Regions from separate parts of the Shewanella sp. 125m-1 genome, predicted to be linked through region 1. Evidence: predicted binding sites of a transcription regulator. Region 1 holds the regulator's gene; each other region holds the start of a gene.
What was found. Region 1 encodes MetJ, which represses methionine synthesis genes. Its sites were predicted from a motif close to TAGACGTCTAGACGTCTA; they were not measured.

Region 1 (8,327 bases):
AGGCGTAACCTTGTGGTGTAAAAAATATCGTTATCGATATCTTGAGTGGTTTTTTGAGCTAAAACATAAGGCATGATCCCCTGAAGCTGACCACTTTGGAATGCCGCCGCTAAATTCGGATCTGCTGCCATCATCTTGCCTAAAGGTGAGCTTGGATCATTTGGCATGCCAAATACGCCGGACATCGCTTTGGCACCAAAGTCACTAAAATTGACCTTTATTGCAGGGTTCCAGGTCACGTTTTGATAGTGAAGTGAGTGAGCTTTGGTACGAAAGTCGCCAGTGATCAAAATTCTGTCGAGGGCGGAGTGGCGCTCATTGTTATCGACGCGATCATTGAGATCGTCAATCTCGCTGGTGATGTCCTCTAGCTGTTGCTTTAGATCTGAAATTTTTTGAGCGTCGTTTTCATTGGCATATACACTGCCAGATAAGGCAATAGCATTGGCAACGAGTAGTGATATAAGGGTACGCATAACATCTCTCCTTTCGAGGTTTGACTTATCTTGCTGTTGTCTTGTCTCGATTGATGTTGAGGGGCAACCTGGACTTGGCTGATTTTTGGCAGCACGAGGCCCTGAGGCTTTCCCCATTTTTAATTTATCTGTTGGTTACTCTGAGAATCTAAGAATGGTGGTAAGTCGGCTTACCGCGTCTTAGCCACAGGTTTGCGGTTGATCTGAGTCAGCCGCATGGTCATAAAGGAACTGCTGAATATCTTTTAAGTCCTTTTCAGATAGCGCATTAAAGGCTTCTTGATCACCTTTGTGCTTCATACGTTTAAAGAAGCGATCCCACTGGCTCATGGTTTTTGTCATTGGAGTGATCTCTCCCCACACATCACCTTTGCTATGGCAGGCTTTACACTCTTTTTTATAAAGGTGCTTACCCTTTTTAGGGTTACCGCCGTCTGCAGCCTGGGCTTGAAGCCCCAAAGACAGCGCAAGGGCAAGGCCTATTCCGATTTTTGAGATTGTTTTCATCATCAATTCCTTACTTTTTTATAGGTTTGATGCCGTCCTTTGCGTGGTTAATCAAATGCTTTAAAAATGCTTCCGTGTTGTTACTAAATTTAGCAGGTGTTGTTGGGTTAAATATTGAGCTTGATCATGTTCATGATAAAAATCTAATTGATAAAAAGATCATTGAATAAAATCTAATGGAGGTTGGTGTATGCGTGCTTGCTGTTGTTTTTAAGGGGTTTTGTGGTTTTGAGTGTGATTTTGATTATCTGTTTTTGTTTTGCGGAGTGTTTTTGGTGCGAGGTCTGTGTCACGTTTTTGGGTTTTAGCTATCCCTAAAGTGATAACTAGGTTGACTTGCTGTTAATAAAAAGCCCTAGCAGAAAGACTGGAAGGGCATTAACTTGTGTGAGGGAAGATTAAGGCTGTTGACGCGTAGGTGCTAATACGATTTCACGCACACATACATTTTGTGGTTGCTCGAAGGCGAACACGGCTGCATCAGCAACCGCTGTTGGCTCAATCACTCCGCCCATGAACTCTTTCCACTCGTTGTAACCCGCTTTGATCTCTTCGCTGGTGGTGTGGCTTAATAATTCGGTTTCAACTGCCCCAGGCGCAATCGTCACCATACGCACATCATCTAAGGCGACTTCTTCACGGATATTTTCTGTGAGTGCATGTACCGCAAACTTAGTAGCGCAGTATGCGGCATGGTTGGGGAATGTTTTGCGGCCTGCTATTGAGCTCACGTTGATGATGGTGCCTGTTTTGCGCGCTTTCATATCGGCAAGAACCGCGTGAATACCATTGAGTACACCCATCACGTTGATGTTAAGCATACGGCTCCATTCGGCAGGATCTTGAACATCCGCTGCGCCCAGTAGCATGACTCCAGCGTTATTGATTAAGCAACCTACAGGGCCAAACTTGGCTTCGGCTGCAGCAATAGCGCTTTTCATTGCATCTGCATCAGTTACGTCAACACTGACGCATAAGCTATTTTCAAGTACCAGAGCTTGCATAGGTTCAATGCGGCGTGCCAGTAAAAGTAACGGGTGACCCTTAGCACTAAAGGCTCTAGCCATTGCCGCACCAATACCAGAAGATGCACCTGTAATAACGATTAATTGTTTCATATCAGCCTCAATAAGGGGGTAGGATCTCGATTGATGAGTATTTTATATAAACCAATATTGTTGATATATAATCTATAGAGAATATGATTGTTTATATATGACTCCTAATGCTCGTCAACATACCGAGATAAAATGGATTGCCGTTCATGTATCAAGACCTAAATTTAGCAGATGTTCGCGCCTTTACCGTGATTGCAGAGAAAGGCAGTTTTACCCTTGCGGCTGAAAAGCTAGGTTGCTCTCGTTCTCACCTTTCAAAGCAGTTAACGCAATTAGAACGCTACCTGGGAGTGACCCTAATTACTCGCACAACAAGGGCGCAGCGATTAACAGAGCAGGGCAGCTTTTTTTATGAGCGCTGCCAACATGCCTTAGATGTTATGGAGCAAGCCGTCGCCAAGACGGTTGATAACGCCCATAACTTGCAGGGAAAAATCAATATTAACTGCGTTGGTGGTTATATCGGTGAAGAGATCGTCAACCAACTGGTGAACGACTTTATGAGCCAACATCCGAACATTCAGATCCATCTTGATTTTAGTAGCCAGCGAGTAGACTTAGTGCTTGATGAGTTTGATTTGGTCTTCAGAATGGGAGAGCTTGAAGACTCAGGCTTGGTGGCGAGAAAGTTGATGGACATTGCCAATTGTACACTGGCATCGCCGGCTTATATTGCTAAGCGCGGTCGTCCTCAACATCCAAAAGAGTTGAAGAGCCATGCCTGTATTACCGGGTCGGTATACCACTGGAATTATCACTCTCGTAGCGATAAAAACCAAAAGGCAGAGGTCACGATTGCTGGCACTTTCTTATGTAAAAATGGCCGCGTGATGAAAAGTAGTGCGTTGGCAGGAAATGGTATTGTCAGATTACCTGAAATTTACTGTAGCACGGAGTTAGATAGCGGTGAATTAGTGCATGTATTTGAAGATTGGACCATATCGGATACACCGCTTTATCTGCTTTATAACAAAGATCAGTTTCAACCAGCTCGATTAAGGCAGTTTATTGATTTCACTACACAGCACTTTATGGAATATGTGGCGTTGCCAAAAAATTGAATTGAATTAATTTTGATCCCCCTTTAATCGGTTTGTTACTGATGATTGGGGTGGCAAACATTTTGCTATATAAATGTTTATTTAAAGTTAAATTTGTCATCCATTTTAGTCGGTTTTGTCTTAGAATATCTTAAGAACAAAAATAACCTTTTTTCGATTTGAGTCGTATTGCTGCTTAGAGCGTTAAGGACATTAAAAGGTGGAATGGATGAACCTAAAGAAAATAGCACTAGCTTGTGCCTTGTTACATTGCTTTTCAGCCCATGCAGGGCAAGAATATTATGAGGCTCGAAGCGATGCTATGGGGGGAGCGGGCGTTGCAGCTTCAAATAAAGAGGGGGCGGCTTTTGTTAATCCTGCCTTACTCGCGATTAATGCGCATAAAGACAATTCTGCAGTACTGCTGATGCCTGTTCTTGGAATCGATATGGCTGATAGCGATGACATGATAGATAAGTTTGATTCGCTGATTGACTCATACGATGGCTTAGCTGATGCGATTGATACGGGCAATAGTGGTGATATTAATCAATTTCGTGATGATTTAGTAGCTGATTTAGAGTCGTTAAAGGGCACTTCAGCCTATGCGAGTGCAGGGCTTGGTTTCAGTGTGGCCATTCCACATCAAAGAATGCCGATGGCAATCTTCTATAAGACTTATGTCAACGCCGTCGGCGTTGCTAATATCGCGCAGTCAGATATCAATACCCTCAATAATTTAGATCCTAATAATCCACCACAAATTTCTGATTTAGACTCTCAAGGGCAAGTGGTAGGCGGCGCAGTATCAGATTTAGGTATTGCATTGAGTTTTCCACTTTCTATCGTCAATATGCCGATTGCAGTGGGTATATCGCCAAAGTTTCAGCGCGTCGACACCTATAACTATATTGCCAATGCGAATAACTTTGATGCCAGTGATTTTGACGACGTTAAGTACCGTAATGATGAGACTAACTTTAACCTCGATATCGGTGTCGCCTTGCAACCATTTGAAGGGCTGACGCTAGGTCTGTCGGGGAGAAACTTGATTAGCCAGGATGTGGATACCATAGAAGTTGAAGGGCAAAAGTTTACCTACCGCGTAGAGCCCTTAGTAACCGCTGGAGTGGCTTATGACTGGAGTATTTTATCGGTAACCACAGATATCGATCTGATTGAAAATAAGAAGTTTAAAGAGCTCGATGGTACTCAATATTGGCGCTTAGGGGGGGAAGTTAGAGCCTTTGATTGGATGTCGCTACGAGTGGGTTATCGCCATGATATGAAAGACTCTACAGCTAATCTCTATTCATTGGGTTCAGGCTTTGCCTTCGGTGATTCGTTTTTCTTAGACTTCACCGGTATGTTTGGTGATGACAATGCGGTAGGAGGCGTGCTGCAAACCTCCTACCATTTCTAACGAGTAACGTTAACCCATTAACTCTATCGTTGATTTAATGGTTAGGATAAGCGCACTGCCGCCACATAAAGCCAGAGTTAACGCTCTGGTTTTTTGTTTGTCGACTCGTCCTACTAATCGCCCTGCCACGATATATCCCAAAATCACAGAGGGTAATAGCATTAAAGAGATATAAAAGTGATGCAAGGTCAGCAAGCCTGCAAATGCCAAAATGATCAAAGCAATCATCGAGCTAAAGATAAAAAAGGCCGATAGAGCGGCGCGAAATTGGCCTGCATCTTTACCTGAAAGCAAGATGGCCAGTGGCGGACCGCCAATTGCTGCAATATTGCCAAAAATACCCGATAAAATGCCTGCGATAAATAAGCTAAATCGATTCACTGGAATGCTAAATTTCATCAAGCTTAAACCAACCGCCAATGCCACAATCGCGGCTATCGCCAGACCTAAAATCGGTTGCGGCGCAATTAAAATCAACGTCGCGCCGAGTATGCCGCCAGGAATACGACCTAAGAGTGCATATTGCAGGCCATTAAACTCAAGCTGACCTCGCTCTCTAAATAGGGTCAGCAGTGCAATAGAGAATCCCATCATGATAACAGGTGCAGGTACTAGGCTCGGATCGACGATATACAGCAAGGGGCTTGCAACGACGGCTAGGCCAAAGCCGATAAGACTTTGGGTTAGTGCGCCACAAAAGATAATCAGTGAGGCAAGTAGTAATGTAATGGGTTCGATCATCTGTTTATCCAGCCAAGACGGCTTATATGGGAACGAATATAGGTTGGCCTATCAGTGACGATGGCGTGAATCGATTTACAGGCAAACTATCAGTCGGCTACACGTTTATAGTGGTATAGAAGCAGATAAGGACTGCTAAGCAGTCCTTATCTGGAGATCATGTTTGTCGATAATCAATGAAGATTATTCAAGTTCTTCCCACTCAATGCCCATTTCATCCATTAGACGTTTAACCTCAGCAGGCATGCTGTCGGGTTTATCTTTAGTTAGATCGGCATCGTTTGGCAGTGGCTGGCCTGTGTATGCATGCAGGAATGCTTCGCACAACAGTTCACTGTTTGTGGCGTGACGCAAGTTATTCACCTGGCGGCGTGTGCGTTCATCGGTAAGTACTTTAAGTACTTTCAAAGGAATGGACACAGTAATTTTTTTCACTTGTTCATTCTTTTTGCCGTGTTCAGCATATGGGCTGATATAATCGCCATTCCACTCAGTCATTGACTCACCTGTAATTTCAAAATTCGGGGCAGATTTTAACCCTTTAAATTGTGCAGTCAAATTATTGCCTCTTATTTATGATAAATGCAAATAGATTTCTATATGCATGGACGTCTAAACGTCTAAAGTGGTTGACGAGGAGGATGTGCTTAGGTACATTTAGACGTCCAGACATCTCTAATAAGAAAATCAGTAACTAAGGAGTAGTACATGACCGAGCGTAAACTTGCCACCGCGGCAGTGCGTCAAGGCATTGAGTCCGATAGCCAACATGGCGCTGTTGTACCGCCAATATACCTGTCAACTAACTACTCTTTTGATGGTCATAAAAATCCAAGAGACTTCGATTATAGCCGCTCGGGTAACCCAACTCGCTCCATTCTTGGCGATGCGATTGCCGAACTTGAAAAAGGTGCGACGGGAGTGGTGACTTGCACTGGTATGGCGGCAATCACCTTGGCGACAAATCTACTCGGGCCAGATGATTTACTTGTCGTGCCACATGACTGTTATGGCGGCAGTTACCGTTTATTTACTAACCTTGCCAAGAAAGGTCAGTTTAAGTTGCTAGTAGTGGATCAGACTGACTCACAGGCACTTAATCAGGCGATAGCGCAAAAACCTAAGATGGTATGGTTAGAAACACCGTCGAACCCCTTACTTCGCGTGGTCGATATTGAAGCTATCAGTTCGGCTAGCCATGAAGTCGGCGCGTTAGTCGTCGTCGATAACACTTTTCTGTCACCTATTTTGCAACAGCCGTTATTACTTGGCGCCGATATCGTGATCCATTCTACGACAAAATATATTAATGGTCATAGTGATGTGGTGGGCGGCGCTGTTGTGGCTAAAGATCCTGAAGTCGGAGAGTTGCTGCATTGGTGGTCAAATACATTAGGGCTAACGGGCTCAGCATTTGATAGTTATCTCACTTTGCGCGGAATTCGCACACTTGCAGTACGAATTCGCGAACATCAGGCGAATGCGCAACGAATTCTTGATACCCTAGTCAATCATAAAGCTGTATCCAAAATTTATTACCCAGGACTTAAAGATCACCCGGGGCATGAGATTGCGGCCAAGCAGCAAAAAGGTTTTGGCGCCATGTTGAGCTTTGAGCTCCAAGGTGGGGAGCCCCAGTTGGTGGAGTTCTTAAAAAATCTTAATTATTTTTCAGTTGCAGAAAGTCTTGGCGGCGTTGAAAGTTTAGTGGCCGTTCCTGCGACCATGACACATAGGGCGATGGAGCCAGAGGCTCGCGCTGAAGCTGGCGTAAAAGATACGCTTATCCGTCTTTCTGTTGGTATCGAAGATGCTGACGATCTTGTTGCCGATATTGAAGCTGCGCTTAATGCTGCAGCCGCTTGTTAATTAAAGGGGTATACGATGGCACGCTGTCACTTACATAAATTTGGTGGCTCAAGTCTAGCGGATGCAGACTGTTACCGTCGCGTTGCTCATATTTTGCTGACGCATGGCCACAGCGACGATTTAGTTGTGGTGTCAGCTGCCGGTAAAAGTACTAATTTCCTGTATAAGTTGCTCGAATTAAGTAGCACTAAACAGTTGTGGCAAGAAGAGCTGCAGACACTCATTAGCTTCCAGCAAAATTTGATTGAGCAATTGCTCTCAAATGAGCAGGCACGTTCTTTAAGAGAGCGTTTATCTACCGATAAATCTCAGCTGATCAGTCTATTGTCGATAGAGTCAATTAATGACTATCAGAGCAGCCAGGTAGTCAGCTTTGGTGAGCGTTGGTCAGCGCGCCTATTAGCTGCATTGCTGCGCGAGTCAGGGGTTGCGGCGTCGGATGTCGATGCTCGCACCTTACTGATTGCTGATGAGGGCGCAGTGCCGCAAATTCGCTTGCAAGAGTCTCGCGAGCGTGTGCATCTGATGACCGAAGCACACCCAAATGAGCGGCTAATTATTACGGGGTTTATCTGCGCTAATGAGCGTGGTGATACCTTACTGTTAGGGCGTAATGGCTCTGATTTTAGTGCCACCTTGATTGCTAGCTTAGCGGATATTGAGCGGGTCACGATTTGGACCGACGTTGAAGGGGTATTTAACGCCGATCCGAATAAGATCAACGATGCAAAGTTGCTGAGTAGTCTTTCACTTGCTGAGGCAAACCGTTTAGCCCATTTAGGCTCACCGGTACTGCATAATCGTACTTTGCAGCCACTATTTGATACCCAAGTGAGTCTGGCTGTGCGTTCAAGTTACGCCTCCCACACAGACTTTACCTTGATTGCACCTAAGAGTTCTTCGGCAAGTGCGCCAGTGGTGACAAACTTAAGTAGCGTTGCCTTGTTTAATCTTGAGCTGAAGAGCAATTTTAAACAGTTTATCGCCTTGCTTGAAGAAACAGGCTTGAGCCCACTTGCTCATTGGGAGCTTGGGCAAAACCGAATTGAGTTGACCGTAACGCTTGAAAACCAGAAGCAAGTGTTAGCTTTGCTTGATGTTAATCGTGAAGCATTAGCTGTGAGTAATATTAAGATCACCGAAGACTTAGGCC
Region 2 (8,327 bases), on a different contig from region 1:
ACTTTGACAGATGCACAGATAGAATATCTGTTCATAAAAGTACCCCCAACAAGGATTGTAAAGGTATGACGTCATTATCTCCGCGCATGGCAGCAGGCCTGTTATGTGTAATATTTCTAGCTTTTCCATCATACGGTTTAAGTGATGAAGCGGTTACAGCGCACGTCGATAAAACTCCCAAGCAACTAGCGATTTTTAGTCAAACATTTAATTTTAGTTTGCCGTTAGACTGGAAACTCGCTTATTCAAATCAACAAGAGACGATGTTCTCTGCTGAGTTTGTTCCCGCTTCTCAAGCGTTACAAACCTGGTCATCTATGCTGTGTGTGCAAGGGTTTAAAGGGATCGCTGAAGATGTGAGCCCACAAAAATTTTTAGAGACTATGGCAGAGGTATACTTCGACAGTTGCCAAGGGGAAACGGTGTTTGAAACCTTGCAAAGTGAGCCACTCAACGGCCATGAAGCTGCAAGCGCGATTATCGGCTGCACTAAGATGCCCAACTCTCATATTAAGTCGGTAGCAGGTATTGCTTATGATGAGGTGCAAACTCTAGGAGAGATTGGCCATTACACCGCTATCAGGGGGAAACTGGATCTGTATTTAATTCATAAATCGATTCGTGGTGACGCATTTAGCAAAGAAAATCCTCCCATCAAAGCGCAAAATCAGCAAGAGTTTTTATCTAGTATTACCCCTCTGAGCTTGTATTAAAGGCTTGGTAGACTCAATGTGATAATTATATGTTGCTGATATTAATGTGAAACATTAGATCGCTAGGTACAAGGTGAATATTCCTCGGCTTAAATACGGGTTTTAAGTGGTGTTAAGTTAGACATTTAACCGTATAGACGTCTATAATGCGCGGCACTCTTGATAGTGATATTTGTTCACTTTTGAGTAACAAAAACTTATAACGATATTTAGTCAACTTTATTGGTGCCTCAGGTTACGGCTGTAACTTAGGGATAATCGGGAAGTCAGTTAAATTCTGACACTGCCCCCGCAACGGTGAATGGTGAGAGACAAGTGCGCCTTAATGGATAGGTGTTGAAAGCTTGTATTCGGGTATTAATACGTTAATACAGAACCTAAGTCCGGAGACCGGCCAGCAAAGTGATTTCGATGATTTCGGCGGGCAGATCTCGAAATGCGGCAATTAAACGAACCAATAAACGAGTGATTTTTTTCATTTATGGGTCGTGTCACCGTGACGTATTTGCCCCGTTTTCCTTTAGGAGTAAAAAGGTAAATGGGAACACAACCATCAAAAATCGCACTACTAGTCAGTAGTCTTGTTAGCTTATCAGCCTTTTCAGTTTCGGCCGAAGAAGTCGCATCTCACTTAGCAAATGTTGATGAAACGATTACCGTAACCGGTTCTCGTTTTGATAGAAGCGCCGATCAGCAGCTAACCGTCATTAATACCATTGAACGTGAAGAGATAGCGCGTCTTAATCCAAAGTCTGTGGCTGACGTATTAGAAACACTTCCGGGTGTTAGTGTATCGCGCAATGGCGGTGCGGGTCAGGCAACATCTGTCAGTATTCGCGGCAGTAACTCCAACCATGTATTAGTCCTAATCGATGGCGTTAAAGTCGGCTCTGCCACATTAGGTACAGTTAGCTTTAACAGTTTATCACCTGAAAATATTGAGCGAATCGAAGTCCTAAAAGGACCTCGAGCGTCTGTGTGGGGCAGTGATGCTATTGGCGGCGTCATTCAGATTTTTACTCGCCAACTCAAGGGCGGTGAATGGTTTGCGGGTGCTGAATATGGCAGCAATGAATATATTCGCGGCTCATTTGGCGCAGGTATGACCCATGGCGATGGTAGTACAACACTGAGCGTTAACCATGAGCAATCAGAAGGTTATGATGTATATAACGGCGCAGAGGTTGAAAATGATGATGATGGTTATAAGCGCAACGCGCTTTCAGTAAACGGCTCTCAGCAAATTAATCAAAACTGGCAAGCACTTTGGACCGGACAATACGATAAAGGTAACACTCAGTACGACGATATCTATGCCTCAGGTTCGGCAGATGAGTCAGACTATGAGAATTACTTTTGGGATCTTGCTACGCAATACAGTAATGACCGATTTACCAGCAAATTAGCCTTAAGCCAGTCTCGCGATTCAAACGAGAACTTTCGTGGTAACGATATCAGTGTGCCAATATCTGAGTTTGAAACCAAACGCGATCAGGTCAATTGGAGTAACCAATACCTAGCGGCAAGCGACTTGACCCTGACGGGCGGTGTCGATTGGTCAAATGAGTCTGTTAAGGGCGATTATGCCCAAGATGAGCGAGATATCTTAGGTGTCTACGCCTTAGTGCAAAAGCAGTGGAGCAATATACTGGCTGAAGTTGCGGTGCGTTATGATGATGTGGAAAATATCGACAGCGAAGTTTCATATAACGCTAGTCTCGCATATCAGTTTAATGCTCAATGGAGTTTGGCCGCGACAACGGGTACGGCCTTTAAAGTGCCAACCTTTAACGACCTGTACTGGCCAGGTTCTGGTAACGCAGAGTTGCTCTCAGAAACCGCTGAGAGTTACGATCTAACGCTGCATTTTAATGCTAAAGATGTGCGTGCTTATATCAGTGTATTTAAAAATACTATCGATAATCTGATTGCTTGGGCCCCTACGGGTGAGAAAGACGATTATGGTTGGGATATCTGGAAGCCTGCGAATATCAATGAAGCTGAGATCAGCGGTATCGAACTGTCTGCTAATTTCCAGTTATTGAGCCTTGAGCACCAACTGGGTTATACCTATCTGGATGCTGAGAATAAACAAACAGGTGAGCAGCTTGTTGGCCGTAGCGAGAATGAGTTTAACTATATGCTGAGCTATAGCTGGCAACGTTTTGATCTCTTGGCTAACTACCATTATCAAGGTAAGCGTTATGCTGGTTATGATGCGTTTTTGGATGCCTATCATAAAGTTGATTTAAGTGTGGGTTATCAGCTCGATGATGCTTGGAGCTTACGTTTAAAAGCGAACAACATCTTTGACGCAGAGATTATCTCCGCTCAAAACTACTTTAGCCCTGGTAGAGAGCTATTTTTGAGTGTTAGCTATCAAGCATTCTAGTTTTTTGTGACATATTTAAAATGATATGCGTACTTAAGTCAGACCTTGTGTCTGGCTTTTTTTATGTTATTTTTTGGCTACAGCCTCAAGTTAAAAGTTATTGATGAAACCATTATTTAAGCGTCGCCCTATTGTCCTATTGCTCGTTAGTTGCGCACTGCTGTTATTGCAAGCTTGCTCTGGGGCGAGTATTCCGCCCTTATCAGATAATGCACGGATATTAGCTTTTGGCGATAGCCTTACCTATGGCGTTGGCGCGTCGAAGGGCCAAGACTACCCTAGCCAGCTTGCTTCTCTTAGTGGTTTTGAGGTGATTAATGCGGGCGTATCGGGCGAGACAACAACGGGTGGTGCAGCACGTTTAGCTTCGTTATTAGATAAGCATTCACCAGAGCTATTAATCTTGTTAGAGGGCGGTAATGACTTCTTAAGAAACCATGCTATCACGACGACTAAATCTAATTTGGCCGCCATGATAGAGATGGCCCAGTCGAAACAGATCCCAGTTTTACTGGTTGCGGTGCCACAAAAGAGCCTATTTTTATCGGCGTCACCGATTTATGAGGAGCTTGCAGAGCAATATGAGTTGGTTTTAGTCGACGATGCGTTAAGTCGCTTATTGAAAAGTCCGAGTAAAAAATCGGATGCGATACATTTAAATGACGCAGGCTATTTTGACCTTGCCAAAGCGATTTATCAGGCTATATAACAAAGGCTTACATTAATATATTGGCGTAGCCAAAATCCCTCCGGTTTTAATACTATTCCTGGCTCTTGCTACTGATGGCAGGTTTTATCAGCTACTTATTTAGTGGAGGTGAATAAAATTGTTGAAACTTGTTAAGGTTGTCGCTTATATGGCTTGACCTTTGACGTCATTGTGTGGGTTAATTTGCCACGGAATTGAGTGCACATCATGATTAAAAATAATAAGGTTTAATGTTTCGCATGACAGATCTTGAGCAGCAAGTATTTACTCAAGTACGCGCAATTATCAGCAACGAAGAGCAGGTAATTGGTCGTAGAGGGATCCTTATCCCATTGAAAAAGGCCATTATTGCAGACGGTGATATCCGTAATGTTATCGATATCGTGTCATCCGATCCGGCCGTATCTGCCCATCTGCTTTGGCGCAGCAACAGTGCAGATCACGCCACACCGCAATCGAGTAAGAATCGCTCATTAAAAGATGCTTTAGTACGTTTAGGTCAGGTTAATATTTATCGTTATGCGTTTACTTTCTATCTGAAAGAGCGTTTAGACGAATTGAATGAGCCTTACAAAAAGCTGGTTCATGGTTATTGGGCGCTTACCGAAGCGATTGCAGCGGACGCCGTTGATCAACTGCATCAGCTAGAAAGTTTGCAAATTAGCCCTGATGAAGTGCAAACCCTGGCACTATTTAGCGTATTTGGTGACATTATTGCACTAACGGCATTTGCTTACTTAAACTCAGAACTTGAACAGGATTACCCACTGAGCCTGCTTAAGTCTGTGATTGAAGATAAACAAGAAACCTTAACGCTTGAAGCTTTTGAGTCATTAGGGCTAGATGATGATTTACGTGATGAGTTCTTAATCGCGCATAACTTACGTCAAACCCATAACGCTAACTCTCCAGGTTTGGTCTTGAGACGGGTATTAGCGAGAAGAAATTTGCTACTTAAAGCGCTATAAAAAGAAAGCCTGCAATATGCAGGCTTTTTTGTATGCTACAGAGCGTAGTGCTCACTATAGTACGGATTGATCAGTTCAATCTCTGCTTCGCTAACCCTTCTTTTGAGACGAGCTCTAACCAATGTTGGGCTAAGCGTGCATTGGCACCGTTACGACGGTATGCGCCAAACAGCGGGCGTTTAAGGCCATCTGGCCCCAACTTAACGCTGGTAAGGCTAAGTCCATGAGCTTCGTTAATCGACCAACTAGGCAGCGCCGCAATACCATCTTTACAGGCAATACGCTGCAGTAACATCATGGTTAAATCACACTTTACCTGTGGCCCAGGCTTTATGCCTGCAGGCTCTAAGAAGTGGCGATAAATATCTAAGCGCTCAAGTGAAACTGGGTAGCTTAAAATCGCCAAGTTTTCTAACTGTTTCGGTGTAACATACTCTTGCTGCGCCAGCGGATGGTCGCTGGCAACCACTAATCTAACTTCAAAATCAAACAAGTGCTGATAAGCAATCGACTGAGCAGGTACTGGATCCGATGTCAGCACGACATCTAGCTCACCTAACTCAAGCGCGTTTAATGAGTCGAATAAGTGGCGACTAGAGAGGTCGAGATCCGCCTGTGGGTATTGTTTTCTAAATTGCTCCATTACCGGCATTAACCAACGGAAGCAGCTGTGGCACTCAATACCTACGCCTAAATGATTATCCCCTTCAGCTAAGCCTTTCTTTAAATCAAATTCGGTTTCGATCACTTTCGGCAGAATATCTTCAGCAAGGTTGAGCAATCGCGCACCCTCTTGTGTGAAAGAGAGGGGCTTACTCTTACGCACAAAAATAGCTGAGTTAATGCGAGTCTCTAATTCCTTGATCTGATGAGACAGTGCCGACTGGGTGACGAAGCGTTTTTTTGCAGCCCCAGCGAGGCTGCCGCTTTCCTTTAGGGCAACTAACGTACGTAAATGTCTAAGCTCTATCATTTTATCCTCACATGAAATTCGCTCATGTTGCGCTTGAATTCGTTTCGATTGCGAATACTAAGGCTAACACAATAAACTTCTAGACGTCCAGACGCCCATTGTTCTGTTTAGTTATATGAAATTCAGAGGGGCGTTAACTCTGAATTTTGCTCATCTTAACATCAAAAGGTATACAATATGCAATTAAATAGTTTGGGATTTCCACGAATTGGTCGTTTACGAGAGCTAAAATTTGCTTTAGAGAAGTATTGGCGTGGTGAAATTAAGCAGTCGCAGTTAGTTGAAATTGCAAAAGAACTACGCCAAACACATTGGCGCTGGCAGGCTGATGCCGGGGTGAGATTGTTGCCTGTTGGCGATTTTGCTTTCTATGATCAGGTATTAACCTTAAGTGCCACTTTGGATGTGATCCCAGAGCGTCATCAAAGTGATACCCCCACCGATATTGATACCTTATTCCGTATCGGACGAGGCCGAGCGCCAACGGGGAAAGACGCTGCCGCTGCTGAAATGACCAAGTTTTTTAACAGTAATTATCACTATATCGTACCGGAGCTAACGGTCGATCAAAGCTTTGATATTGGTTATGAGCAATTGTTTGATGAAGTGAGTGAAGCTCAGGCTTTAGGCTATCAGGTCAAGCCTGTGATCTTGGGGCCAGTGTCATTTCTATACCTGTCTAAAACTGTTGGTTCATCGTTCGATAAGCTGAGTTTATTACCGCAACTTCTGCAAGCGTACCATAAAATATTGGCCCGCTTTGCTAGTCAGGGTGTCGAATGGGTTCAGCTTGATGAACCTGTTTTAGCCCTAGAGCTAGACAGTGATTGGCAAGCCGCGATTAGCCAAGCCTATCGTGATTTTGAGCGTTGTAACCTAAACATCTTGCTCGCCAGTTACTACGGCAGTATTGAGCACCACCATCAGCTTGTCGCATCGCTTAACGTGGCAGGGTTACACTTAGACTTGGTTACAGCGCCAGAGCAGCTCAGCGCTTTTTCCATCAGCCTAAGGCAAGATCAAATACTGTCAGCAGGGGTGATTAACGGCCGCAATGTGTGGGCGGCAGAGCTCGATACACTCGCAGAGGGATTATCGAGTGTAGCGCGGGATCTTAAGCAGCGTTTATGGCTGTCGCCTTCGTGCTCTTTGCTACATAGTCCGGTCGATTTAGAGGTAGAAACTCAGCTTAAGCCTGAACTTAAGCTGCAACTCTCTTTTGCCAAGCAGAAGCTGGCTGAATTGGGTCAATTGAAGACGTTACTCACAGATCCAAACTCTGTCGAGGCCAAAGCCATAGTGCTTGAGTGCCAACAACGACGTAGCGCACGGGCAAAGGCGGCCAATCAAGAGGTGATAGCCAGAGTCGATGCTCTCACTGAGCAAGACTACCTGCGTGATGATGAATTTTCACTCAGGCAAGCTGCGCAAAGACAAAAATACCGCTTACCATTATTGCCAACGACCACCATAGGGAGTTTTCCTCAAACGCCTGCAATTCGTGGCCTGCGTAGCCGCTGGCGTAAAGGTGAAATAAGCCTTGAGCAATATAATGATCAGTTACGCCAAGTGACCAGAGACACTATTGAGCGGCAGTTAAAGCTAGGTATCGACGTATTAGTGCATGGTGAAGCAGAGCGAAACGATATGGTGGAATACTTTGGCGAACAGCTCGATGGTGTCGGCTTTACCCAGTTTGGTTGGGTACAAAGCTATGGCTCACGCTGTGTTAAACCACCACTTATTTATGGCGATGTATCACGCCCAAATGCGATGACGGTAGAGTGGGCTACATATGCTCAGAGCCTCACAGAAAAGCCGGTCAAAGGCATGCTGACAGGGCCGGTAACCATACTGCATTGGTCTTTTGCGCGCGAAGATATCAGTCGCGAGCAGATAGCGACTCAAATCGGCCTCGCCATTCGTGATGAGGTGGTTGAGCTACAAAATGCCGGTATTGGCATTATTCAAATCGACGAGCCAGCATTTCGAGAAGGCTTGCCGCTTATAAAGAGTGAATGGCAGCATTACCTTAACTGGGCGGTCAATGCCTTTAAGCTGAGTGCGGCAGGTGTTAGCAACGAAACGCAAATTCATACCCATATGTGCTATAGCGAATTTAATGAAACCATCGCAGCAATCGCGGCGATGGATGCCGATGTGATCACCATTGAGACATCGCGTTCAAGAATGGAGCTACTCAATGCATTTGAGGACTTTAACTACCCAAATGAAATTGGTCCGGGTGTTTACGATATTCACTCACCCAATACACCAAGGGTTGATGAAATTGTCAGTTTGATGGAAAAAGCGGCGAGTAAAGTTGCGGTAGAACAACTGTGGATTAACCCTGATTGCGGCTTAAAGACACGCACTTGGGATGAAGTGGAGCCCGCGTTGGTTAACCTTGTTGAGGCGACTAAGATATTGCGGCGCAAATTAGGCTAGCGCTGCTCGCCTGCTGAGTTAACTTAAGCAAACGAGCTAAAGCATTACCTGTTTTATGGTGCTTTAGCTCGTCATTAGTTCATCTTTAGCTCGTCATTAGCTGATAGTTTGTTGGGGGGCAGTA
Region 3 (8,327 bases), on a different contig from region 1:
TGTCATACGTAGGTTTGCAAGCTGTTCAACTGGCTGGTGAGTTGGACCATCTTCACCTTGACCGATAGAGTCATGGGTATAAACGAAGATGTTCTGAATGCCCATCAATGCAGACATACGTACAGCATTACGTGCGTATTCCATAAACATCATGAACGTTGCGCCGTAGTTGATGAAACCACCGTGTAGAGAAGCACCGTTCATGATACCGCTCATGCCGAATTCACGTACACCGTAATAGATGTAGTTACCGGCTGGATCGTCTTGAATACCTTTAGAGCCTGACCAAAGCGTTAGGTTAGAACCGGCTAGATCTGCAGAGCCACCTAGCATTTCAGGTAGGATAGCGCCAAATGCACCAATAGCATTTTGTGATGCTTTACGGCTAGCAATGCCTTCTGCTTTATCTTGACACTCTTGAACGAAAGCTTGTGCTTTCTCTTCAAAGTCAGCAGGTAGGTCGCCAGAAATAACACGACGCTTGTATTCAGCCGCCAATTCTGGGAATGCTGCTTCATATGCTGCGAACTTATCGTTCCAGTTAGCTTCGTTAGCTTGACCCGCTTCTTTAGCATCCCAACCCGCGTAAACGTTTTCTGGGATTTCAAATGCACCGTGGTTCCAGCCAAGGAATTCACGAGCCGCTGCGATTTCAGCATCACCTAGTGGTGCGCCGTGACAGTCGTGGCTGCCAGACTTGTTTGGTGAACCAAAACCGATAGTCGTTTTACAGCAGATCATGGTTGGCTTGTCTGTAACAGACTTAGCTTCTTCGATAGCCGCACGAATAGCGTCGCTGTCGTGGCCATCTACGTTTGCAATAACATGCCAGCCGTAAGACTCAAAACGCTTAGGCGTATCGTCAGTGAACCAGCCTTCTACGTGACCATCGATAGAGATACCGTTGTCATCCCAGAACGCGACTAGCTTGCCAAGACCTAGGGTGCCGGCTAGTGAACATGCTTCATGAGAGATACCTTCCATCAAACAGCCATCACCTAGGAAGCAGTATGTGAAGTGATCAACGATGTCGTGACCAGGCTGGTTGAACTGTGCAGCCAGTGTCTTTTCAGCAATCGCCATACCTACAGCGTTGCTGATACCAGCGCCTAGTGGGCCAGTTGTCGTTTCAACACCGGGGGTGTAACCGTATTCTGGGTGTCCCGGTGTTTTAGAGTGAAGCTGACGGAAGTTTTTCAACTCTTCGATAGGTAATGCGTAACCTGTAAGGTGCAGCAAAGAGTAAATAAGCATAGAGCCGTGGCCGTTAGAAAGGATAAAGCGGTCACGATCAACCCAGTCTGGGTTGTTTGGGTTGTGCTTTAGGAAATCGTTCCATAGCACTTCAGCAATATCAGCCATCCCCATTGGTGCACCTGGGTGACCAGAATTGGCTTTTTGAACAGCATCCATGGTCAATGCGCGGATTGCGTTTGCGAGTTCTTTACGAGATGACATGCTCTCTCCTGCTTCGTTTTGAGGTATTGAGGCTTAGATTGAGAAAAGGGCCACAAATTTGTATTTGCTTTTCCCTTCCCTACAGCAAATTTTGGAGCCATATTTTCGCCTACTCGCCAGTAGGACGCAAATTTAATTCACCCAGAATGAAAAATATTGGCACTTTTAAGTGAGATGAATGAAGCTTGAGCAAATTAATGCCATCAAATAATAGCTTTTTTCTATTTCAGCGGTGAGTTTTTGGCAAAAATGGGCAAATTATTGATCATTCCTAAATCAGAACGCTGCGCATAAAACAGTAAAAATCACCTTTACTTACATAGATCTAATGTAAATCAAAAACCCTATTAAATATCCATCTAGCAAATAAAATGCGCGCGTGACTGCACAAAATTTAGTGAAAGGGGTGTCATCAACTCTGTTTTACACTAGAATAGCCGTCTAGATGTAGATACTTCTACACATTCAAATTGTTTAAAGACGAGATTTTCCATCATGGCAAAGCACTTGTTTACCTCTGAGTCGGTCTCAGAAGGTCATCCAGATAAAATCGCCGATCAGATTTCTGATGCGGTACTAGACGCAATTTTGGCGCAAGATCCAAAAGCTCGTGTAGCATGCGAAACTTATGTCAAAACTGGCATGGTTATGGTTGGCGGCGAAGTTACCACTTCAGCTTGGGTTGATATCGAAGAGATCACCCGTAAGACTGTACGTGACATTGGCTACACTCACTCAGATATGGGTTTTGATGCCGACTCTTGCGCTATCCTAAACGTAATTGGTAAGCAGTCTCCAGACATCAACCAAGGTGTTGACCGTGCTGACCCTAAAGAGCAAGGTGCTGGTGACCAAGGTTTAATGTTTGGCTATGCCAACAACGAAACCGACGTACTCATGCCTGCGCCTATTACTTATTCGCACAAGCTAGTTAAGCGTCAGTCTGAAGTACGTAAAGACAAGACACTTCCATGGTTACGTCCTGATGCGAAAAGTCAGGTTACTTTTGCTTATAACTCAGATGGCAGCATTGCTGGTATCGATGCAGTTGTTCTATCTACGCAGCACAGCGAAGATGTGACTCAAGCAGACCTCATTGAAGGTGTAATGGAAACCATCATCAAGCCAGTATTACCGGCTAAGTGGTTATCTAAAGACACTAAATACTTCATCAACCCAACTGGCCGTTTCGTTATCGGTGGTCCAGTAGGTGATTGTGGTCTAACGGGTCGTAAGATCATCGTTGACACATACGGTGGTATGGCTCGTCACGGTGGTGGTGCTTTCTCTGGTAAAGACCCATCAAAAGTTGACCGTAGTGCAGCATACGCAGCACGTTACGTTGCTAAGAACATCGTTGCAGCAGGTCTTGCAGACCGTTGTGAGCTTCAAGTGTCTTACGCTATTGGTGTTGCAGAGCCAACTTCAATCAGCATCGAAACATTTGGCACTGCTAAAGTTGGCGAAGAGCTATTGATTGACCTAGTACGTCGTCACTTCGACCTACGTCCATACGGTCTAACAGAAATGTTGAACCTAGCTCGTCCAATCTACCAAGCGACTGCAGCATACGGTCACTTTGGTCGTAACGAGTTCCCATGGGAAGCTACAGACAAAGTTGACGCTCTACGCGCTGACGCAGGTCTATAATCGTTACCGATTAGTTCGGCGTTGCTGGTTCAACGCCGATAAAAACCGCCATTTGGCGGTTTTTTTATGTCTGGAACATTTATGACGATTTACCATGGATGACTTTTTCAAAATAGTAAATCGTCGTTGTGTCTGCAATTAGCAATATTAAGTTGTGGTTTTGCATCAGAGCACACAATTACGCAAGACGCCATAAACTCATCCCTGAGGGCTTAACCACAGCATCCCTGCTGCGGATACTTGCTTCATTTGTATCACTCTGATTACTATCAATGTACAACATAATATTCCCAGCGCAGCTCTCTACAGACTAAGAATGAGGTAGTTACAAAGTGCAATTAACTTGGTTAGCGGCTGATGAGCGTATCGAGGTGAAGAAGTTTTATCGCCAGCACATGCCTTATGCACGCCTGTTGCAGAAGGAGTCTGTCTGCGTGTTAACGCAAGCTGACCCTAACCTTGATAGCTTTGACGAAATCACTTCTTCCAACATAATCGCTAGTGCGCGTATTCGGCCTATTGGTCAGTTAGCTATTTTAACTGGCATGTTAGTGCACCCAGATTTTCGTGGCCAAGGTGTTGGGCATCAGTTGATGCGAGAACTTTCACCCGTGATTAGTGACGGCAAGACGTATATTTTTGCCTTAGCGAATTTAGAAGGGTTTTATTCGCAACATGGTTTTTGCGCTGTGGCATCAGCGCCGAATGATATTGAGCAGTTGTTTCTGAAGTATCAGGGGGATGGTGAAAGGTTGGTGTTAATGGGATTAACTGGTGCTATTGAACGATAGCTTTCGTTTTATTTGAGGCCTTACGGCCTTTGAAGCAATCAAACTTCGTTTGACCTTATAGTTAGACTGCGTCTAACAACTAACTCAAGCTCCGCTTGAGAAAGGTCGTGGCGCTTCGCCCACACCAGATTTTTAAGGCATCAGGCTGCGCCTGACCAAAGTCGTGAGCTTCCAGCTCGCACACGGCCAAGAAGGGGTCTACAGCTACCCCCTCTTGGATCTCCCCTGCCGCCCCGACGAAGTTGTTGATCCTCATACTCCAATAAAAATCGCCTAACGGCTCAGATGGGACATCCATGTCCCGCTGAGCCTGAGCCATCATCCATGATGGCTCCACCGCATTTTCATCTACGTATTTCGGCAACTCCGATGGGATTAGGTGTTTTCTGTAAGTTTTGTCACTCACTTTTGCCCCATTACGCATTCGCAAGAGAAATAGATATACCGAAGAACAGCTAATAGAGCCTTATATTCTCTAATTTATTGTGCGCAGCAGCTCTGACTTACAAGTCCTAGATAAATTCGCAGTTACATTCCCACAACAGATATACCCCTTGAGAAAAAAGAGCGGAAAATGAGCATAGAATGCTCCCTCCCCGCACTACTCCGTAAGCCACCGAAATTAAAATATTTAGCGAAAGATTGAAGAGACCTCGACTTCAAGATGATCAAGTTTTCAAGTTTGATATGGCTCCAGCAAATCGACATATTATTGAGCTGCGACACCATATACTGATACCGGCTAAATTTGACTTAAATCAAATACTTATACCACTATAAAGGTATAATACTAGGTAAGTTCAGTATTACTCACTGTGGCACTATGAAAATAATTAACCCTACGGACGCCGATCTTCTTACATCAGGTGAACGTTATGCTTTAGACCAAAAATTGAAGAAATTACTAAGCAACGAAGATTGCTTTGTCTACGTTCAACCTAATATAAACAGCTTACGACCAGATTTTGTTGTTATTGGCAAAAGCTTCGGTGTACTGATTATTGAAGTGAAGGACTGGAGTGAAGAATTTATTCTTTCCTCTAATTCTAAATTAGTGTCTTGTAAAAATGGGCGTTTTAAAAACCCTATTGATCAAATTGAAACATATGAAAGTATTATTTTAAGCAAGCTTAATGGAGTGTTTGATTTTATAGATGAGGCTGGAGAGCTCAAAGTTAGTGTTAGAAAATTAGTTTTTTATACTAACTTAAACTCCGATTACTTAGAGTCGAAGCCTGAGCTTATGGGGAGCTCATCAATAATATATGATCGAAGAAAGCTAAGAACATTAACATTAGATGAGCTAGTAATCGAACGTCAAAACAATCTTAGTAATGCCGAGATACTTGCTATTCGAAGTGTTCTTTTCCCAGAAATAGTTATCCCAACAGAAACAAGGCAGTCAGATGACTTTGTTGAAGTTAAAGATGTAAAAGCACTAGATTACGAGCAAGAGGAATTTGCCAAAAAAGTTCCTAATGGACACTATATGGTGTCTGGTATTCCCGGTAGCGGAAAAACAGTGATCTTGTTATCGCGAGCGTTGCACTTGGCTCAACGTTATGAAAGCTACTCGATATTAATACTTACATATACAAAAGCTTTAGCTAATAAGCTAAAACACCAGCTTACAGTGAAAGCTAAGGATATGAATATTCCTGAAAGTGTTAAAAGCAGAATTCAGATCAAGCACTTCCATAAGCTTTGCTATGACATTATAGGATTTAACAAAAGAGTCGCAGATCAAAGCGGTGAAAAATACTACAGTGAGCTTTGGCCTCAAGAAGCAATCAATGGCTTAAAAGGTAAAAACGGAACTTATGATGCTGTATTAGTTGATGAGTACCAAGACTTTCATGTGGATTGGTTTGAATTATGTAAAACTATTTGTAAAAAAAGTGAAGATGGACAAGAAAACTTGTTCTTTGCTGGAGATCGTTTACAACGAATCTATGATATTACTTGGAGTAGTTATAAAGAAATTGGCATTAATATCCAAGGTCGAAGTAAATTACTAAAAATACCTTATCGAACAAACCAGAATCACCTAGATTTTGCATTGAAGTTTCTATCAAATGATGACGTACTAGCAAAGGATATTGGTAATTTCTACGAGATGGATAAATTAAATGGCTTTGCAAATAATGGTAATTCGATTGACTTGGTAGAGGGGAATGCAACTTCAATTTCTAGTTATGTAGAGCAGTTGGTTAACAAACTAGATATCTTGCCTCAAGATATACTAATTTTATGCCATACAAATTATGAATGCCGAGAAATGCTAAGAACTTTACCAAACAATATCGCAAGTAAATTTGATAGTGGTAAGGAGCCCCAAAAATGCAAAGGATTGATCACCACTTATCATTCATCAAAAGGTTTAGAGGCAAAATACTGTATTTTATATAAAGTTGATAAATTTGAAGTACAAAGAAACAATAGAACATTAATTTATGTTGGTATGACAAGAGCATCTGAAAAGCTAATTGTAAACTATGATCGTGATAATAACTTTGCATCTGAAATATTAGAACTCTTGGATCAATAAAAAGTGGGTGTCAGAGTAAACTTTCTAGAGTTTCTAGAGTTTCTAGAGTTTCTAGAGTTTCTAGAGTTTCTAAGCAGAATAACTATTCCCCATAGATATCAAACGAATAGTGAAACTCACAGAAAACACCTATTCCCCATCGGAGTTGCCGAAGTTATTGAAGACAATCGCGTGAGTGAGGCATGGATGCCGAGATAGCCTTAGGTGAGCCATGGATGGCGAATATGAGGCGATAGCGATTGTCGAAAATAACTGAGGATCAACAACTTCGTCGGGGCGGCTCGGGTGATGCAAGAGGGGGAAGCTGTTGTCCCCCTTTTGCCCGAGTGTGAGCTGGAAGCTCACGACTTTAGTTGTTAGACGAAGTCTAACTGAATCACGTTTATCAAGCGCAGCTTGATTGGAACTAGGGGGTGGGAAACATTCCCACATCACCATTACTGGTTTGCCAAAACCTCTTCCAATTTAAGCCCGGTCAGATCTCGAATAGTACGCCATAAATAATAAAAGGTCCCCATCATCATCAACATCGATGGCACGGCGATCATTGGGTAACTGTATAAGCTCAATTGCCCCAGCTGTTCATTGAACTCAGGGGTCCCGGCTGGGCTGGTGACTATCCATTTGGCCAGTATGTAATTCATGGTGGCCGAGAACGCGAACGAGCCGGCAACAAAATAGGTGGCTGTCATGAGTCGCTTTTCAAACGCCGCCATACAATTGTTCTGTTGTAAGCGCTTCATGATCTTATCTACGTCCATCACCGCTGGATTAAAGACCAAGACTTTAATTAGTGGCTTAGAAGTAAAGGTCGAAATAAGCACTGCAATGCCGATAGCGGCTGGAATCGCGGCTTCTTTAATTGCCAACCATTTAAGGTCAAGCTCCAGTAAACCAATGCCGCCGGTTAACATCACATTGGCTAAGCCAAGCAAGGCGATAAAATTAAACTTTTTATACTTTATTAGCTCAAATATGCCCCACCCTAGCGGAAAGCTTAACGCCAACATTAATCCACCACTCGCCCCGAGCTGATCATCACCACTTAGCTTCATTAGAATAAAAGCGGGGATGACGATACTCACTAACAGGTCAACCATAGGCCGAGGTTTATGTGTCGATGTACTACTCATATGTTGTTTTCCAGCCGAAGCATATAAGCTTCGAAAAAATTTAAAGATAAACCAGCGCTGCTTCTATGATCTTAGACTAGCCACTCTATGATGCCAGCATTGATACTAAACCGCGTACAGGGGCGTAAAAATACCTTTTTCTACCTCAGGTGTCACTCTTGTTCAAACATAACTGAGACTCAGCATGTTAGCCGCTACAATGTCTGAAACTGTACAAAAGAAAGTTGGCGACTCTTCTATGCCGAATAACCATTCCGTTGAGCAAACTCCAATCGCCATAAAAAACAGCTGTTATCTATGGCGATTATCGAAATGGATTGGAAACTATTTATAAAAAGAGCGTAAACAGAGGAAGCCGTTGCCCCGCTTTATAGAGTGTGAACAAGAAGCTGACACTCTCTATCAACAATGATCAAAATGTGCGTTTTCCATGCACATAAACTCAACTTGTTGCATCGACAAGACTGGCGGTTGTAGAACCTGTATCGACTCTGGATTAATGTCATCTAAACTCGCGACTTCATCAATCGCATTGCCGTAAGAGTTAGTCCGACCACAATAGATAAAATGCTTGTGCCAACGCACTAAGTACGCAGTTTGTGTTTTACCTTCAAAGGTTAATTCTGCTTCTAGCGCATGACACTCTTGGCCTTGGGCCGTTAATACCGCAACCACCAACTTAAGGTTATCAAACCCAGATAAGTTTAATGTTAGATACGGAGAGAAAATGGCTGCTACTGATTCAGA
Region 4 (8,327 bases), on a different contig from region 1:
TAAACATAAATACTTGCACCCGCTTTACTACAAAATTTTAACCACGCCAGCCAAAGACTTTATTGATTCACTGCAAGACTCAACAGTGTTGCAAGGCAGTCATATCTCTAAAGCCTTAAGCGGCGAGCAAGGTTCCACCTGGCGCTTAACTCCCGACAGCAAAGCGGTTGTGCTCGCTGCTGCTAGTCCTATTTGGATTGATGATAAAGTCATGGGGGTAGTGATTGCCGAAGAAACCACTCATGGTATTCGAACCCTGCGCAACAAAGCCTTAGAGAAGCTGTTTAATGTGATTTTAACCATCATGAGTATGGGCACCTTAGCGCTATTTTTCTTTGCTTCAAACATCTCAAGCCGTATTCGAAAACTGCGCGATGAAGCTGAGCAAGCGATCGACAGCCAAGGGCGAATAAAAAATGAGATTCAGGGTTCTAAAGTTCGCGACGAGATCGGCGATCTATCACGAAGTTTTGCCAGTATCGTTAGCCGATTGAGCCAATACACTCATTATTTAGAGAATATGTCTTCGCGTTTATCTCACGAACTGCGCACCCCTGTCGCCGTGGTGCGCTCGTCGCTTGAGCATCTTGGTTTACAACAGCTTAGCCCTGATAGCCGCAAATATGTTGACCGGGCACAAGAAGGCGTTAACCGTCTCAATATGATCTTAAACAACATGAGCGAAGCCACTCGTTTAGAAGAGAGCTTATCTCATGCCGAAACGACTATTTTTCCGCTCGAAAAAGTCATCAATGGCTGTATGCAAGGCTATCAAATGACCTATCCCCAACAAGCATTTGAGCTCAATATTACCCAGGACAGTATTGCGATGTTAGGAGTGCCGGAGTATATCGCTCAGCTGATGGATAAACTTATCGCTAACGCCTTAGAGTTTAGTCATCCTGATAGCCCAATTAATGTTGCGCTGACACTCAAGCATAAATATGCCGAGCTGAGCGTCAGTAACCAAGGCCCCGCACTACCGGATAATATGGCCGAGCAGATTTTTGAGTCTATGGTGTCTGTGAGAGCACAAAAAGCGCAAGATAAGCCGCATCTAGGTTTAGGCCTTTATATTGCGAGACTTATTTGCCAATTCCATGACGGTAAAATTAACGCCAGTAATACCCAAGATAAGGCCGGGAATATCAGCGGCGTTAAGATCACGATTAAGCTACCAATAAGCAAAGAAAGTCTTTAAAGCAGTTGTAACTATCCCAGTTATGACGACAGAGAAAATAGTGACTGAAAGTTTATACTGAAAGTTTATACTGAAAATAATGACACTTTATTTTAGCCGTTTAGATGTTAAGATGGCTAAAATGATATCGATATTTAAACTGATGGAATTCGCCCGATGAAAAAAGAAACGCAGATAATCAGTCTAGGCCGAGATAAAAAATGGACCCAAGGGGTGATAAACCCGCCTGTTTACCGCGCATCGACTATGGTGTTCGATACTATGGAAGATATGCGTTTTGCTGCAAAAAATAAGGCTAATGGCGCAATGTTCTATGGCCGTCGTGGTGGCCCTACTCACTTTGCGTTTCAAGCGGCGATTGCAGAACTTGAAGGCGGAGTGGGCACAGCACTATATCCATCAGGAAGCGCCGCCATCAGCAATAGCCTGCTGTCATTTTTAAAAGCGGGCGATCACCTGCTTATGGTCGATAGCGCCTATGAGCCCACTCGTGATCTATGTAATAAGCTGCTTGCCGGTTACGGCATCGAAACCACTTATTACGACCCTATGATTGGTGATGGCATAGAAGCCTTAATACAGCCTAATACTAAGGTGCTGTTCTTAGAATCTCCCGGTTCAATCACCATGGAAATACAAGATGTCCCCACTCTGAGCCGTATCGCCCACCAGCACGATATCGTGGTGATGCTCGATAATACCTGGGCATCACCAATAAACTCGCGACCATTTGAGATGGGGGTCGATATTTCGATTCAAGCGGCGACAAAGTATATCGTCGGCCATTCTGATGTGATGATGGGTACTGCTACCGCGAACGACAAACACTGGGAACAGCTACGAGAAAATAGTTACCTTCTGGGCCAATGTACCTCACCAGATGACGTATACCTTGCTAGCCGAGGCCTAAGAACCTTAGGTATTCGCTTAGCCCAGCATGAACAAAATGCATTAAAAGTGGCTAACTGGCTTGCAACCCGCCCAGAAGTGGATCACCTGCGTCACCCCGCTTTTGAGTCATGTCCGGGCCATGAGTTTTTTAAACGCGACTTTAGCGCCTCAAACGGACTGTTTTCGTTTGTATTAAAACAAGGTGATGTTAGGTCTGTTACCGCATTTGTTGAAAATATGCAGCACTTTAAAATGGGCTTTTCTTGGGGCGGTTTTGAAAGCTTAATTTTAGGCGTATTTGGCATCGATAAACTGCGCACTGCAACAAAGTGGGATAGCAGTAAACCACTCATTAGATTGCATATCGGCTTAGAGAACGTCGATGATCTCATTGCCGATCTTGAGGCCGCGCTTGAACGCTATAATCGAGTATTAAACACCTAAGCGAACTCTATTTAGCTTTTAGCAAAATAAGCCGGCCATGTTGTCGGCTTGTTTGCATTTGTCACAGAAAAAGATTCTTTGTTTTAGCTATTAGGTTAAATGCTTTATTATTAACAGCGTAAATGACCAAACCTAGAGAATCTTTTTAATGCAGCGCGCCACCGCCTTAAAAGGCTTTACCCTCATCGAACTTGTTATCGTGATTATTGTGCTTGGCATATTAGCAGTTATCGCTGCGGCTAAATATGTAGACTTTAAGCGTGATGCTGAAATAGCTCGGGTCAAGGCCGTTGCCGCTGCATTGCAGCAATCAGTTACCTTCTCCCACACTAAATGGCAGCTTATCGCAGGAGTTGGTGCGTTGAACGATCTACCTGACTTTGCCGGAGGGGAGCTTGATATGAACAGCTTTGGTTATCCCCTTGGTATTGGTAAAGGTAACCCGATGGGACAACCAAAAAATATCGGCCAAGGTGAGCAAGGCTGTGTTGATTTATGGAATATCCTACAACAAGATCCAGCCAGTGTTTCGTTATCTAGCATAGACAATAGCAGTGACTTTCAAGCCTATCGTCATCAAGCAGCTAGCAATCCCGATGGTCAAACACAGTGCACTTATGTACTGCGCACCCTTGGCGATACCAAGAGCCGCCAACAAGCCGATATAAAAATCCTCTATGACTCAGTCGCTGGTAGTGTTATTGCGCTTATTAACGATTAAGCCCAGCTTTACAAGCTAGCAGCCAATTTATTGCTTCGCTCAAAGCATAAAGGCGGATATGATCCGCCTTTATAGTGCTTATATGATGCACTTAGATTGTGTACTTAAATTGTGTAGATGGATTGTGTGCTTGTACTGTTTTCGTGTGCTAAGGCTGATTGACTTAACTCACTTATCAAGCACTCTTATCTAGCCCATTTCGCCTCATTGTTCAATAGTGAGTAGTGAAGAGCAAAACTGAGCCGCAAGCAGATCAGTTGTTAATCACTGCTCCACCAGGGACCCACGCTTGTGTGCCATAAAGTGGCACGGTTGAGAGCGCATGCTTGTGGCTACCATTGGTCTCTTTGGTTGAGTAAGACAAATACAGTAATGTTTGGTTCTTTGCATCATAAATACGGCGTACTTTTAGCGATTTAAATAAGATGCTTAATGATTCTTTAAACACCACTTCACCGTTTTTACTCTTATCGATACTGGCAATTTCAGCAGCGGTGATCGGCCCTGTTTGACGACAAGAAATACTCATATCCGATGGGTCCGCCAGGCTTAAATCGGCCTCAATACGGCTAACATGACACGTCACACCAGGGATTTTAGGGTCGTGCCTAGCATCAATAATCACATCTTTGGTGGTAAATAAACCTAAACTCACCTTACCCACATCATCGCCACAACCACTTAGAGCAAGTGTTACGGTCAGTGACAGTCCCAAGCTAATTAACAGCCCTTTAGTTAAGCCCTTCATATCCATTTCCTTTAGCGATTGAGTCAATCAATGAGTCATTGTGACTGATGTAATACTATTTGTGTCAATCTAAACGCCAATAGTCAGCGCTAACAGTAAACGAAATAGCGCTGAGTCGCGCTATTTTTCATTGCCCGTTAAGCAAATACCCTCTGTGCCCAGCGAGTCAGTCCTGCAGTCACACTACCAAAGTGATCCCCTACCACAATTGGGATCTCAGGGAATAAGCCCGAAATGCGTTGGTAAATAGCCGGGCTTCTCGCGGTGCCGCCAGTCACATAAATACGGTCTGGCATCACCCCTGATTGCTCAAGTGCTTCCCGCATCAAGGCTTCGACCTTTGATAACGGTATCGTTATCGCAGTTTCAAAATCAGCTTCACTCACCCTAGCATGTAATCCGTTAGCAATATATTCAAGTGGCGTATCGACGCTATCGCTGCTTGATAACGCTATCTTACTTTGTTCGGCGCTGCGTACTAATTTATAACCTAATTGGTCTTTTTGAACTTTTAGCAGACGCTGAATAAGCTGTGGGTTTTGGGCCTCTTTAATCAAGTCTTCGATTAGCTTTTTAGAGGCCAAAGCACTAAAGTCTCGCTGCGCACTGATATCATTTACTGCCACTGCATTCCAAAAAGGTTTACTTGGCACTGGCAGCTTATTTACCATTAAGCTTCCAAGCCCTAAATGCGGCATAAATGACGCCATAGAAAGCGCAATATCTAAATCATTACCACCAATACGCTGGCCACTATGACCTAAAAAATCTGCGCTACGGTCACGGTTATCAATATGATTAGGTCCCATTTTCACCATAGAGCAATCAGTCGTACCGCCACCAACGTCAACCACCAGCACGGTTAAGTTTTCATCAAGTGACGCTTCATAATCCATCCCTGCCGCTAGTGGCTCAAACAGAAAATCAACGTCGATAAATCCTGCGCGTTTTGCCGCTAACGATAATATCGCTTCAGCCTGTTGATTACTCTGCTCGCCACCTATCCCCTGAAAGTTTACAGGACGACCAATCACAGCATGAGTAATGACTTTCGTACCTAAATTCTTTTCCGCTTGAGTTTTAATATGCATCATCATCAAGGTGACGATATCTTCAAACAGCGCAATTTGGCTCTCTCTTAGTCCTGTTGCGCCAAGAAATGATTTAGGCGAACGCACATAAAAGCCTTCATCAGGCATATCTAAATAAGCGTCGATCGCTTGCTCACCGACAAACACCGCTTGTTCGTTAGGCAACAGATCCAACTCTCGACGGGCAGCAGCGGCGCGGCTTAATTGCGCCGAACGTAAACGAGTATACTCAGCCTGTTCTGCTTGAGGTAATTGCTTTAACACTGCCTCAGCAATGAGTTCCCTATCCATCGCGTAAAGCGTTGAGCTCAAATACTTAGAGTCACCAGATAAGGGTACCAAACGCACATCACCGTCTTCAATAACACCAATCGCACAGTTAGCACTACCGTAGTCAAAACCTACAAACATTCCCTTATCCTTTAAAGCGTAAAAAAGCCGTGCAAAATAGCACACTCAGGCTCAGGGAAAAAGTGTCTTTGATAAATAAAAAAAGCAGCCAAAGGCTGCCTGTTAATATGTCTGTAAATTTAGCTCATCTTTAAGCTAGCAGGCTTGATTTTAAACCCTATGCGCTCTTTTCATTTTGTGCTTTTTTAAGCCGCTCTTTGTGAGTTCGACGACGTTCAATCACCTGACTGACATCACTACCAATATGTGCTTCACCGCGCTGCTTAGATAGCTGCACTTGGCGCTCTCGCTCCATAAATCGCTGACGCTGCTTATCACTGACCTTATCGATACAATGCAAGCAGCTTACTCCTTGAACAAAACTATCCAAAGCCATCTCTTCAGAAGTGATAGGCATACGACAAGCATTACATTGATCGTATTGTCCTTTTTCAAGGCTATGGTTTACCGCTACGCGGTTATCAAATACAAAACACTCACCTTGCCATAAGCTTTCTTCTTGCTTGACCTCTTCAAGGTATTTTAAGATCCCGCCTTCAAGATGATAGACCTCATCAAAGCCCTGCTCTTTTAAGTACGCGGTCGATTTTTCGCAGCGAATGCCTCCAGTACAAAACATAGCCACCTTCTTGTGCTTTACTGGATCGAGGTTTTGCTTCACGTACTCAGGGAATTCACGAAAAGTTTCTGTTTTGGGATCGACGGCATTTTTAAAGGTGCCAATCTGAACTTCGTAATCATTGCGGGTATCGACAAGCAAGACGTCAGGATCTGAAATCAACTGGTTCCAGTCTTTTGGTTTAACATAGGTGCCGACTACTTTATTAGGATCAACGCCTTCTACGCCCATGGTAACGATCTCTTTCTTAAGTTTTACTTTAGTGCGGTAAAATGGCATCACTGGGTCAAAAGAGAGTTTATAAACAATATTGTCTAAACCTGGCTGGCTCGCTAACCAAGCCAATAAATTATCGATAGCGGTTTGTGATCCCGCAACCGTGCCATTAATCCCTTCTTGTGCTAACAGTAATGTGCCTTTAATTTCCGACTCTTCCATCACCTTCAATAACGGGCTTTGTAACTTCTCAAACTCAGCCAAGGTCACAAACTTATACAGGGCACAAACAACTACTTTTGACATATTCATCCTTTTACTGCTAGCTGAAGCTTAACCTTCAGTGCATCTATTATCGGCAGCAAAACATGAGCCACCACGCAAAATTATCCGCGAATTCTACACGGATCACACCAGCACAAACAGGGATAAAAAGTAGGGTTACTTAGCTTGAGTGAAAAATGGAATGAAGGGTTGAATGAAGGTAAGTCATGCTTAACTTACCGGAAAACAAACAAATAAAGCCCTATTCATTAGCATTATAATTAATATTAATGATTGTTATTTAACAAATAAGCGTTGAAAATAGCGGCATAGCACAATTATTTAAGACCAAAATATGCCTCTGCCCACACTCTACTCCTTCAGACGCTGCCCTTACGCCATGCGCGCCAGACTCGGCATTTTCTTATCAGGCCAACATGTTAGTCTCAGAGAAATAGTGCTAAAACATAAACCAGAGCCTATGTTAGCAGCCTCCCCCAAAGGCACTGTGCCAGTGCTGATCCTACAAGACGGTGCTGTGATTGATGAGAGCCTAGAGATCATGTGCTGGGCACTGATGAAGAATGATCCGCACAATTTATTGCAGTGCAATGATCCGCAAAAACAAGAAATCGCTAAAGCGCTGATCCATAGTAATGACCACAGTTTTAAACCTTGGCTAGATAAATACAAGTATGCCGATAGGCACCCAGAGCACAGCAAGCAATATTATCGACAGCAAGGCGAGCAGTATATCGCGCAGCTTGAAAGTATCTTGTCAAAGCATCCGCAACTTATGGGTAATCAAGTGTCAATTGCCGATTACGCTATTTTCCCGTTTATTCGCCAATTCGCTAGCGTAGATAAAAGCTGGTTTGATAATAGCGATTACCTGAATGTGCAGCGCTGGCTAAAGGCCCAGATAGAAAGTGATGAATTTAGTGCGGTTATGGGTAAATACCCAACTTGGCTTGACAGTGGTGAGAGCTTTGCGTTCGGCTAGAACATATTACTAGTAAGTAGATATGTAGCTAACTAACAAATATAAGTAACAAATATAAGTTTAAGTAAATACAGCTCGTTTTAGAACACAAGCGGCTCGTCGCAAGAAACACCTAACCCACAAAGAAAGGCAATAGCCTTACCATTGGTAATCTTGATCTTTACCTAGGTGATCTTCTTCAAAGCGGCGCGTTTCGTGGTGTGATTAGCATTTTTGATACAAAGCAAGGGGCAATTTGATTTTGAACAGAGGTGGCTAAAACGTTAAGGATGGCTCCAAGTTTAACTCTTCGTCAACCGATCATTTATAGACTAAATGATCGGTATGACTAACGAAGAGCTGCTTTATTCAATTAAGCAACTAATTAGTTAGCAGTTACTTAATATAAAGTTCACTGTCTACAGCCTGCTCTGCAGTTGGCTGTGGGACGATTTCGAACTTCTCATCAAAATCAACTTGAGCGGATTTTAGCTTGGTGAGTACTGATTGGTCACCAATAAATTCAGCTTTACCTGATTTTAGTAAATCATTAATGCTTACTGCGCCCATCAGTATTTTTGCCACATCTTGGCGAGTAATACGTAATGTTGCATCCGCCTTTGGCTTCTCCACATTTGATAATTCACTGGCATATTTTGACCATTCAAAATTATTAAAATTACCATTTGCCATTTCAGTAACGTAGAACTCTTTTGTATCTGTCACATCAATATTAAAC

Region 2: the regulator MetJ is predicted to act here: its motif matches at 5,828-5,845, upstream of metE (5-methyltetrahydropteroyltriglutamate--homocysteine S-methyltransferase).
Region 3: the regulator MetJ is predicted to act here: its motif matches at 1,893-1,910, upstream of metK (methionine adenosyltransferase).
Region 4: the regulator MetJ is predicted to act here: its motif matches at 1,295-1,312, upstream of ACVBIK_RS09395 (cystathionine beta-lyase).

Annotation. Positions count from the first base shown of each region.
Region 1 covers NZ_JBRILT010000048.1:8,809-17,135, forward strand. The annotation lists gene ACVBIK_RS17240 (DUF3373 domain-containing protein) at 1-476, opposite strand, end outside; gene ACVBIK_RS17245 (c-type cytochrome) at 657-986, opposite strand; gene ACVBIK_RS17250 (SDR family oxidoreductase) at 1,382-2,101, opposite strand; gene ACVBIK_RS17255 (LysR family transcriptional regulator) at 2,248-3,162, shown strand; gene ACVBIK_RS17260 (conjugal transfer protein TraF) at 3,371-4,564, shown strand; gene ACVBIK_RS17265 (sulfite exporter TauE/SafE family protein) at 4,574-5,305, opposite strand; gene metJ (met regulon transcriptional regulator MetJ) at 5,489-5,803, opposite strand; gene metB (cystathionine gamma-synthase) at 6,014-7,174, shown strand; gene ACVBIK_RS17280 (bifunctional aspartate kinase/homoserine dehydrogenase II) at 7,190-8,327, shown strand, end outside.
Region 2 covers NZ_JBRILT010000011.1:50,928-59,254, reverse strand. The annotation lists gene ACVBIK_RS07440 (hypothetical protein) at 66-713, shown strand; cobalamin riboswitch at 920-1,126, shown strand; gene ACVBIK_RS07435 (TonB-dependent receptor domain-containing protein) at 1,252-3,105, shown strand; gene ACVBIK_RS07430 (arylesterase) at 3,209-3,814, shown strand; gene ACVBIK_RS07425 (HDOD domain-containing protein) at 4,054-4,782, shown strand; gene ACVBIK_RS07420 (LysR family transcriptional regulator) at 4,853-5,755, opposite strand; gene metE (5-methyltetrahydropteroyltriglutamate--homocysteine S-methyltransferase) at 5,933-8,203, shown strand.
Region 3 covers NZ_JBRILT010000037.1:38,475-46,801, reverse strand. The annotation lists gene tkt (transketolase) at 1-1,458, opposite strand, end outside; gene metK (methionine adenosyltransferase) at 1,954-3,108, shown strand; gene ACVBIK_RS15245 (GNAT family N-acetyltransferase) at 3,441-3,899, shown strand; gene ACVBIK_RS15240 (hypothetical protein) at 3,979-4,305, opposite strand; gene ACVBIK_RS15235 (UvrD-helicase domain-containing protein) at 4,723-6,447, shown strand; gene ACVBIK_RS15230 (VC0807 family protein) at 6,885-7,580, opposite strand; gene ACVBIK_RS15225 (hypothetical protein) at 7,983-8,327, opposite strand, start outside; gene ACVBIK_RS15220 (N-acetyltransferase family protein) at 8,323-8,327, opposite strand, start outside.
Region 4 covers NZ_JBRILT010000016.1:39,793-48,119, forward strand. The annotation lists gene pdsS (proteobacterial dedicated sortase system histidine kinase) at 1-1,201, shown strand, start outside; gene ACVBIK_RS09395 (cystathionine beta-lyase) at 1,358-2,536, shown strand; gene ACVBIK_RS09400 (type IV pilin protein) at 2,685-3,257, shown strand; gene ACVBIK_RS09405 (CreA family protein) at 3,511-4,005, opposite strand; gene yegD (molecular chaperone) at 4,143-5,507, opposite strand; gene trhO (oxygen-dependent tRNA uridine(34) hydroxylase TrhO) at 5,665-6,648, opposite strand; gene ACVBIK_RS09420 (glutathione S-transferase) at 6,962-7,609, shown strand; gene ACVBIK_RS09425 (alkyl/aryl-sulfatase) at 7,985-8,327, opposite strand, start outside.